Regions from separate parts of the Geodermatophilus sp. URMC 62 genome, predicted to be linked through region 2. Evidence: riboswitches for the same ligand, from Rfam matches in the RefSeq annotation. Region 2 holds a riboswitch; the other holds the start of a gene.
The links. Region 2 has a riboswitch for cyclic di-AMP ahead of ACU616_RS17665 (C40 family peptidase). Riboswitches for the same ligand answer to the same signal wherever they lie in the genome.

Region 1 (4,027 bases), 1.8 Mb from region 2:
GGCCGCCGCTCACCGCGGGACGGCCACGCCGGCGGGCCAGGCGCAGCAGCAGGTCGGTGTGCCCCGAGCCCGGCCCGTAGAAGAGCCCGAAGCGGAGCACCACGCTGCTCGTCGGCCGCCCAGGCCGACGGGCGCAGGAACGTCGACGGCGAGGGGATCGCGGTGGCGACCGCGGCCCACCCTGCCCGAGGACGCGCGCCCCCGGTAGGGCCGGCGGCGCGGGGCGGACGGGTGCCGCTCAGGCGGGGAGGAGTCCGGGGTGCGCGAGGCCGGGCGGCCGGGACCCGGGAACAGCGGGCTTCGGGCCGGCGGGGGCGAGGGCCTCCGGTGGCCCGGGACGGCCGAAGTGCCAGCCCTGCCCGAGGTCGACGCCGAGCCCGAGCAGCGCCGCGGCCTCGTCGGCGGTCTCGATGCCCTCGGCGACCACGGTGACGCCGCAGCCGTGGCCGAAGGTGACCAGCGACTCGACCAGCTTGGTCAGCACGGGGTCGGTGGTCAGGCCGCTGACGATGCTGCGGTCCATCTTGATGACGTCGGGGGCGGTGACCACGATGTGCCGCAGCGAGGAGAACCCGGCGCCGACGTCGTCGATGGCCAGCCGCATGCCCCCGGCGCGGAAGGGCAGCAGCGCGCTGCCGAGGGCGTCGTAGTCCGCGACCGGGTCGTGCTCGGACAGCTCGAGCAGGACCCGGTGCAGCGGCAGGGTGTGCAGCAGCGCGGAGAACTCCGGCGTCAGCAGGGTCTGCGGCGAGACGTTCATCGCCACGTAGCCGTCCACGCGGTCGAGGTGCTCGGCGGCGCGCCGCAGGGCCAGCAGCTCGACCTCGTGGCCGCGGCCGATGCTGTGCGCCTCCTCGAAGACGACGTCGGGGCCCTTGCCCCAGTCGGCGGGGAAGCGGCTGAGCGCCTCGGCGCCCACGCGGTCCCCGGTGGCCAGGTCGACGATCGGCTGCAGGACGACGGTCGGCCCACCGGAGGTGACCAGCGGGTCGAGCCGGCCGTCGATGTCGTCGCGGCGCTGCTGCGCGCGGAGCTCGGGCTCGATGATCACCGAGGCGGCCGACGCGAGGACCTTCATGAGGGCCTCGTCGCGTCGGGTGAGCTCCTTGTCGGAGGTGAACCCGAAGGCGCAGAACGTGCCGTAGAGGCTGCCGTCGGACAGCCGGACCGGCGTCGAGACGTAGCTGCGGATCCGCGGGATGCGCGCCGAGGGCAGCGACATCGCCAGCGGGTACCGCTTCACGTCGTCGATGACGGGGGGCAGGTCCCCGTCGAGGATCTTCTGGCAGAACGACGTCTCCTGGACGACCTTCGCGCCCTCCTGGACGAGGACCGGCACGCGGGTGTCGACCACCTCCAGGTGCTGGGTGGTCCCGTCCATGCGCGTCAGGAACGCCACGGGCATGTGCAGCGACGTCCTCGCCGTGCGCAGCAGGTCGGCGATCCGCTGCTCGGCGTCGGTGCGCTTCCTGGCCATCGTGTGCTCCCGTCCGGAGGGTCCTCCTCTGCATCGACGCAGGGGGCGGACACCTGGAACGGCCGGGAGCCGACCTCACCCGGACCGGTGAGACGGTCCGGCGGGCGCCTCCCGGGAGGGACGGGGGAGACGCCTGCGCCGGGGGCCCGCTCCCGCTGCTGAGAGGGGCCCACGGCGGTCAGGGGATCAGTACCAGTTGTTCGCCTGGTGGAAGTCCCAGGCGGCGCAGGAGCTGCCGTACCGGTTCTCGATGTAGATCAGGCCGGCGTCGATCTGCCGGTAGGGGTCCGACGTCTTGGCGATGCCGGTGCTGGCCCACGTGGAGTCCAGGAACTGCGCGATGCCGTAGGCGGTGCTGGTGGGGTTCTGCGCGTTGGGGTTCCACCCGCTCTCGGCCTCCCAGAGCTTGTCGAGGCAGCCGAACTGGGTGCTGTTCCCGACCTGGCCCGCGGCGTAGTCCTTGTACGCCTGCTCGCCGGTGGCGGCCGGTGCCGGCGCGGGGGCCGGCGCCGGGGCGGGCGCGGGGGCGGGAGCAGGCGCGGGGGCCGGCGCCGGTGCGGGGGCCGGCGCGGGAGCAGCCGCGGGTGCGCCGTCCCGGTTGCCGCCCCACTGCCCCGTGGAGCCGCGGTCGCCCGGGTTCCACTCGTCGGCCTGCGCGACCGCCTGCCCGCCGAAGGCGAGGCCGAGGGTCATGACCCCCGTGGCGGTCAGCAGGAGCAGGGCGCGGCGGCGCGGCGGCGCGGCGGCGGGGGCGTTCTGGGCACAGGTGTGCTCGACAGCGGTGCGTGCGTGCATGGAGACGTCCTCCTGGAGACGCGGTCACCGTCGATCGGTGCCGCGGCGGTCGGGATGGGCTGCGGGCACCACGCCGTGCGCGCGGTGCCCGGGCGGGCAGGGCTCGACAGCCGGGCGTGCGGCAGCGGCCGGACGCGGGGCCCGGCGGACGGCGCCGTACGACGGCTGGTGCGTGCAGGTGGACAGGCGGGAGCGCGATGGTCCCGGACCTGGACGCGCAGGGGCGGTGCCCCAGGCGCGAGTGATCTCCGTTCTCCCCGGGCCGCCTACCAGGTGAGCTGACGGGTTCGGGCTGGGAGTGCCCTACCCGCTCCCGGCGACGGCCGGGAGCGGGACTCACCCCGGTGGTACTGGTGGGTCCCCGGCTCGCGCCCACGGTGTGGACGCGACTCGGCGGCATCCGGCAGGGAGCCCCCGGGACGGGGGCGAGACGCCCGGCCGGACGCCGAAACGCTAAGGACGGGACCGGTCCGTGACAATCTCGTGACCTGAAACGGGTCGGCCCGCGGCGCGACAGGCCGACGCCACGCCCGGGATCGCGCTCGGGACGTCACGCCGCGCGACCACCGGGGGCCGGACGCACGGCGACCGCCGGGACCCAGCGGTCCCGGCGGTCACGGTGCCGGCAGCGTGCGGTGTCAGGCGTTCCAGGGCGGCGCCCCACGCCGGAAGTCGGCGGCGGGGTGCTGGTCGGAGACGAGGCCGACCACGTTGCCGAAGGGGTCGACGACGGCCGCACTGACCACCGGCCCGTGCGGCGTGAGGGGGATGTACTCCTTGGCGCCCATCGAGGCGAGCCGCTCGAGGACGGCGTCGAGGTCGTCCACCCACCAGTTCCCGATCACGCCGCCCGGCTCGAACGCCGCGCTGAACGGGGCGGCGGTGCGGGCGGCGATCGCCAGGCGGGTCCTCTCGTCGAGGTCGAACGCGGCATAGCTCAGCCGCCCGTCGGGTCCGGGCCGGGTGAAGGTGGGCCCCGAGCCCAGGAACTCCGTGTACCAGGCCGTGGCCGCGACCACGTCGTCGGCCCAGTAGGTGAGCGACGCGATCCCGCGCAAGCTCATGGTGAGACCTCTTTTCGGTCGGTCGGCATCGTCAGTCCCCGGGTGTCCAGTCCGGGGCCGTCCAGCGGTGGAACACCCGGGCAACCGAGTCGCGTGGGGTCTGCCACGTCTCCGGGTTGTACGGGCTGACGTAGGGGGCGAGGTCGGCCATCACCTTGGCGAAGGCCGGTCGCATCGACTCGTGGTTCTCCCGCACGGCCGCGGCCTTGACGCGGTCCTGCTCCAGGAGGTGCACGAAGACGTCCTCCATCGAGTACAGCCAGCGGCCGGTGACGCCGGTCTCCGTCGGCAGCCCGCCGGCGTCGGACTCGGCGAACACCCGCGCGATGGCCTCCTCGGTGCCCGGCTTCATCCGCTGCACGATGACGGTCATCTCCCGGTCGGGGGAGACCTCACCCTCGGGCACCCACGAGTAGAACTGCTTGGCCACGGAGTGCGACGGGTTCTGCCAGTAGCTCGGGTAGGGCGTCACGTAGGGGGCGATGGCCTCGGCGATCGCCTGGAACGCCGGCAGGCCGCGGCGCTGCCCGGAGACCTCCGGGTCCTCCTTGCGCTCGATGACGTGCAGGTACAGGCCCTCGTAGGAGAGCAGGACGCGCCCGACGACGCCCATGTCCTGCGGCCGGGTCGTCCGGTCGTAGTAGGCGAACACCGGCCCCACCTTGTCCTCGGTGCCGGGTGCCATCCGGCA
Region 2 (4,027 bases):
CGGTCAGCCGTTCCTGGCCGAGGGCAGCGTCGCCGGGTACCCCCGGGCGCTGGCCGCGATCCGGGCGCTGGAGCCGGAGGTGCTGGTGCCCGGCCACGGCCCGGTGTGCCGCGGCGCGGAGGTGACCCGGCTGCTCGACGACCTCGCGGGCTACGCGGCCTTCGTCGACGCGGCGGCGCGGGAGGGGCACGCCGCCGGCTGGTCGCCGCTGGAGACCGCGCGCCGGCACGCGGACAACCCCTACGCGGCCTGGCAGGAGTCCGAGCGGCTGGTGGGCAACCTGCACCGGGCCCACGCCGAGCTCGACGGCCGGCCGCTGGGCGAGCGGCTGCCGCTGACGGCCATCTGGCCGGACATGGTCGCCTTCCACGGCGGCCCCATCGGCTGCCGGGCCTGAGCCGGGGCGCGGGGGACGGCGGCGCCGTCCCCCGCCCTGGCTCAGAGCGCGGCGTAGAGGGCCTCCTCGAACTCGCCGTAGACCCGCCACGCGCCGTCCTGCTCGATGAAGGGCAGGGAGTTGGTGTAGATCGAGGCGCAGACGCCGGTGGTGCGGTCGATGAAGAAGTGGGTGTTGAACAGGCCGGCCCAGGCGCCGGTGCCGGCCCGGCGGCGGCCCGGCTGGTCCTCGGTGTTGAGCAGCAGCCCGTGGCCCCACGTCCAGCCCGGCCCGACCCGCAGGCTGTCGGTGATCGGCGGGTCGGCGGTGGGGATCTCGGCGGGGAACCCCAGGTCGCCGATCTGGTTGGTGAACGCCCGGTCGACCGTCTCCTCGGACAGGATGCGCTCGCCGTCGAGCTCGCCGCCGCGCAGCAGCGCCCGCGTGAACCGGGTGTAGTCGCGCGGCGTCGAGTACAGGCCGTGCCCGCCGGCCCACCAGTCGGGTTCCTGGTTGAGGATCTCGGGGACGGCGGTCCAGCGGCCGTCCTCGCCGCGGGTGTGGATGGCGACGCAGGTGGCCTTCCGGCCCTCGTCGAGCCGGAACATGGTGTCGGCCATCCCGAGCGGCTCGGTGATCCCCGTCCGCACGACCTCGTCGAGCGTGGTGCCGGCGACGGTCTCGACGACCCTGCCGAGCCAGTCGGTGTTGATGCCGTAGACGAACCGGGTGCCGGGGTGGGCCACCATCGGTGCCTTGAACGCCTCGGCCGAGCCCGGGACGACGTTGGGGACGCCGGTCACCGTCTCGTAGCGGAGCAGGTCGGCGCTCCAGAACCAGTAGCCCAGGCCCGTGGTGTGGGTGACCAGCTGGGAGACGGTCGCCTGGCTGGCCGGCGGGACCAGCCGCGGGGTGTCGCCGTCGAAGCCCTCGAGCACCTGGACGGCGGCGAACTCGGGTTGGTACTCCTCGACCGGCGCGGCGAGGTCGAGGTCGCCGCGCTCGACCAGCTGCAGGGCGGCGGCGGTGGTGACCATCTTCGTCATCGACATGATCCGGAACTGGGTGCCGGTGCCCACGGGGTCGTCGGACTCCCCGGCCACCCGCACCCCCGCGCCGCCCTCGTAGAGGACGCCGTCCCGGTCGGCGGCGATGGCGGCGACGTGCGGCACCGCTCCGCTCTGCACCGCGTCGGCCAGCACCGCGTCGATCCGGCTGCCGTCGATGTCTCTGCTCATGGCCCCTCCTCGGCTGGTCCGCCGCGACTCTGCGGCGGCCCCGGCGTCAGGCTGGCGCGTGACCAGGGGCAGCGCAACGGCGCGTCCGGACGCCGGCGGGACCCGGTCTCCGGACGCGGATCCCCGGACGCGGCTGTCCTGACGCGGCGCGACCCCCGTCCCGGGTACCGGGACAGGGGTCGCGAGGAGTGCTGCGCGGTGGGCGTCAGTAGCGACCGGCCGCGCCGCCTCCGCCCCTCTTGTTCTTGGCCTGGTAGTCGCGGATGAACTGCTTGATCTTGGCCTGGTTCTGCGGCTTCTGGAGCTCCTGCACCACCTTGGCGGCGACGCCTGAAGCCACCAGCTTCCTCAACATCCCCACGGGGTCCTCCTCCTGTCGACTGTTGTCCCGATGCCCGGTGAACGGGCGCGGCAACCGTGCGGATCCCGGCGTCCCGACCACTTCCCTCGTGGCCGGTCATTGACTCAGCGTTCGGACGCACCGTTATGTCCTTTTTACCGTCGGCCCGCGTGTCCGCCCACGCGGGGGGTCCGCCACAGGGCAGTGCCCCGGGAGATCTTCGCAGCTCAGTACGGCGTTTCGGATTTCTGGCACTTGTCAAGTCCCGCAAGGTGGTCCGGGCGTGGCGTTCCCCCAGGGCGGTTGAGGGCTCCACATCCCCTACCTACCGTCGTCGCGGTTCGGCCAGGGCCCTTCGTCACCTCCCGCGTGACACCCGCCGGACACGCCGAACCGGATGCCGGCACCCAGCCGGTACCCGGACCGGGGACCCACCTGAGCACTGGGGTGAAGCGCGACTCGTCGCGCCGGGCGACTCCCCCGTCCGAACCCGTCAGCTAACCCGGCAGGCGATCGTGGAGAACAGGAGAACCGTCGTCGATGACGACTGCACGCACGTCCATCGCTCGTCGCTCGTTCCGCGGCATCGCCGTCGCGGCCATCGCCGGAGCCGGCATCGCCCTCTCCCCCCTGCCGGCCTCGGCTGCTGCGGGTGACAGCGCTGGCACGGCCGTGGCCGCCGCGCCGGCTGCGGCTTCCTCCAGCGCGGCCCAGGTCGCCGTCGACACCGCGCTGGCCCAGGTCGGTGACCCGTACGTGTACGGCGCGACCGGCCCGAACTCCTTCGACTGCTCGGGGCTGACCAGCTTCTCCTACAAGGCGGCCGGGATCTCGATCCCGCGCACCTCGAAGGCCCAGTCGACGTTCGGCACCCCGGTGGCGAAGGCCAACCTGCAGCCTGGTGACCTGGTGTTCTTCTACACCCCGGTCTCGCACGTCGGCATGTACATCGGCAACGGCCAGATGGTCCACGCCTCGACCGCCGGCAAGCCGGTGGCGGTGGTGAACCTCGACTCGATGCCGAGCTACGTGGGCGCCCGCCGGGTCGCCTGACGCACGGCCCTGACGGTGCCCCGGCCGGACTCCCCGGCCGGGGCACCGTCGCGTCAGGACTCAGCCGTCGAGCCGTCGCCGGTCGCCCGCATCGGCGACCGGGTCCGGCCGAGCCATGCACACTCAGCCGACCGCGATTACGGCTCTGAGCTGGGCTTTCGGGTTGATCCGCCCACTTCCCTCGACTAGACTCCGTACATGTGTTCGAGCGGCGCGATCGGTGACACCGCCGCGCTGACGGACGCGGAGATCCTGGACGAGGTCGCGGCTGCGGTCGCCGAGCGCAACCGGATCGACGCCCGGCTGACCCGGCTGGTACGGGCGGCGGAGAACCGGCAGGCACCCGAACGCGACGGGCTGCGGTCGCGGTCCTGCCTGCGCGGCCACTGCCGGCTCTCGGCCGCCGCGGCCGCCCGGCTGGTGGGCAACGGGCGGGTGCTGGAGCACCTGCCGGCGCTGGCCGAGGCGCACGACGCCGGGCTTGTGTCGGCCGAGCAGGTGGGCGTCGCCGCGGTCGTGCTCACGCCCGAGCGGCTGGCCGCGGCCGCCGAGCGTGGTGTGGACCTGGTGGAGATCGACGCGGTGCTCACCGGGCTGGCCGTCGAGCACGAGCACACCGACGTCGTCCGCGCGGTGCGCCACTACCTGACGTGGCTCGATCCCGACGGACCCGAGCCCGACCCCACCGACGGGCGGCGGCTGACGCTGTCGAAGCACGCCGACGGGTCGCTGTCGATCCGCGGGGAGCTCGACGCCGTGGGTGGGGAGAGGTTCCAGGCGGCGGTCGAGTCCTTCGTGCAGGCCGACCGGCCCGCCGGCGACCAGCGCAGCCGCGCCCAGCGGCTCGGCGACGCACTCGTCCAGCTGGCCGACAACGCGCTCGCCGCCGGTGGCCTGCCGACCCTGCGCACGGTCAAGCCGCACGTGGCCGTCGTCATCGACCACGAGGACCTCGCCGCCGGCAGCGGCGGTCCTGCTGCCGGGCGGATGGGGTTCGGCGCGGTCATCTCCGCCGCCCGC

Region 1: it holds a riboswitch for cyclic di-AMP, as region 2 does, so the genes downstream of both, ACU616_RS08905 (aggregation-promoting factor C-terminal-like domain-containing protein) here and ACU616_RS17665 (C40 family peptidase) in region 2, are expected to answer to the same signal.

Annotation. Positions count from the first base shown of each region.
Region 1 is NZ_JBRFHY010000001.1:1,855,373-1,859,399, forward strand. It holds gene ACU616_RS08900 (EAL domain-containing protein) at 239-1,477, opposite strand; gene ACU616_RS08905 (aggregation-promoting factor C-terminal-like domain-containing protein) at 1,664-2,272, opposite strand; cyclic di-AMP (ydaO/yuaA leader) riboswitch at 2,521-2,678, opposite strand; gene ACU616_RS08910 (VOC family protein) at 2,911-3,336, opposite strand; gene ACU616_RS08915 (TcmI family type II polyketide cyclase) at 3,368-4,021, opposite strand.
Region 2 is NZ_JBRFHY010000001.1:3,633,154-3,637,180, reverse strand. It holds gene ACU616_RS17680 (MBL fold metallo-hydrolase) at 1-397, shown strand, start outside; gene ACU616_RS17675 (serine hydrolase domain-containing protein) at 439-1,614, opposite strand; gene ACU616_RS17670 (hypothetical protein) at 1,820-1,954, opposite strand; cyclic di-AMP (ydaO/yuaA leader) riboswitch at 2,349-2,482, shown strand; gene ACU616_RS17665 (C40 family peptidase) at 2,495-3,007, shown strand; gene ACU616_RS17660 (DUF222 domain-containing protein) at 3,206-4,027, shown strand, end outside.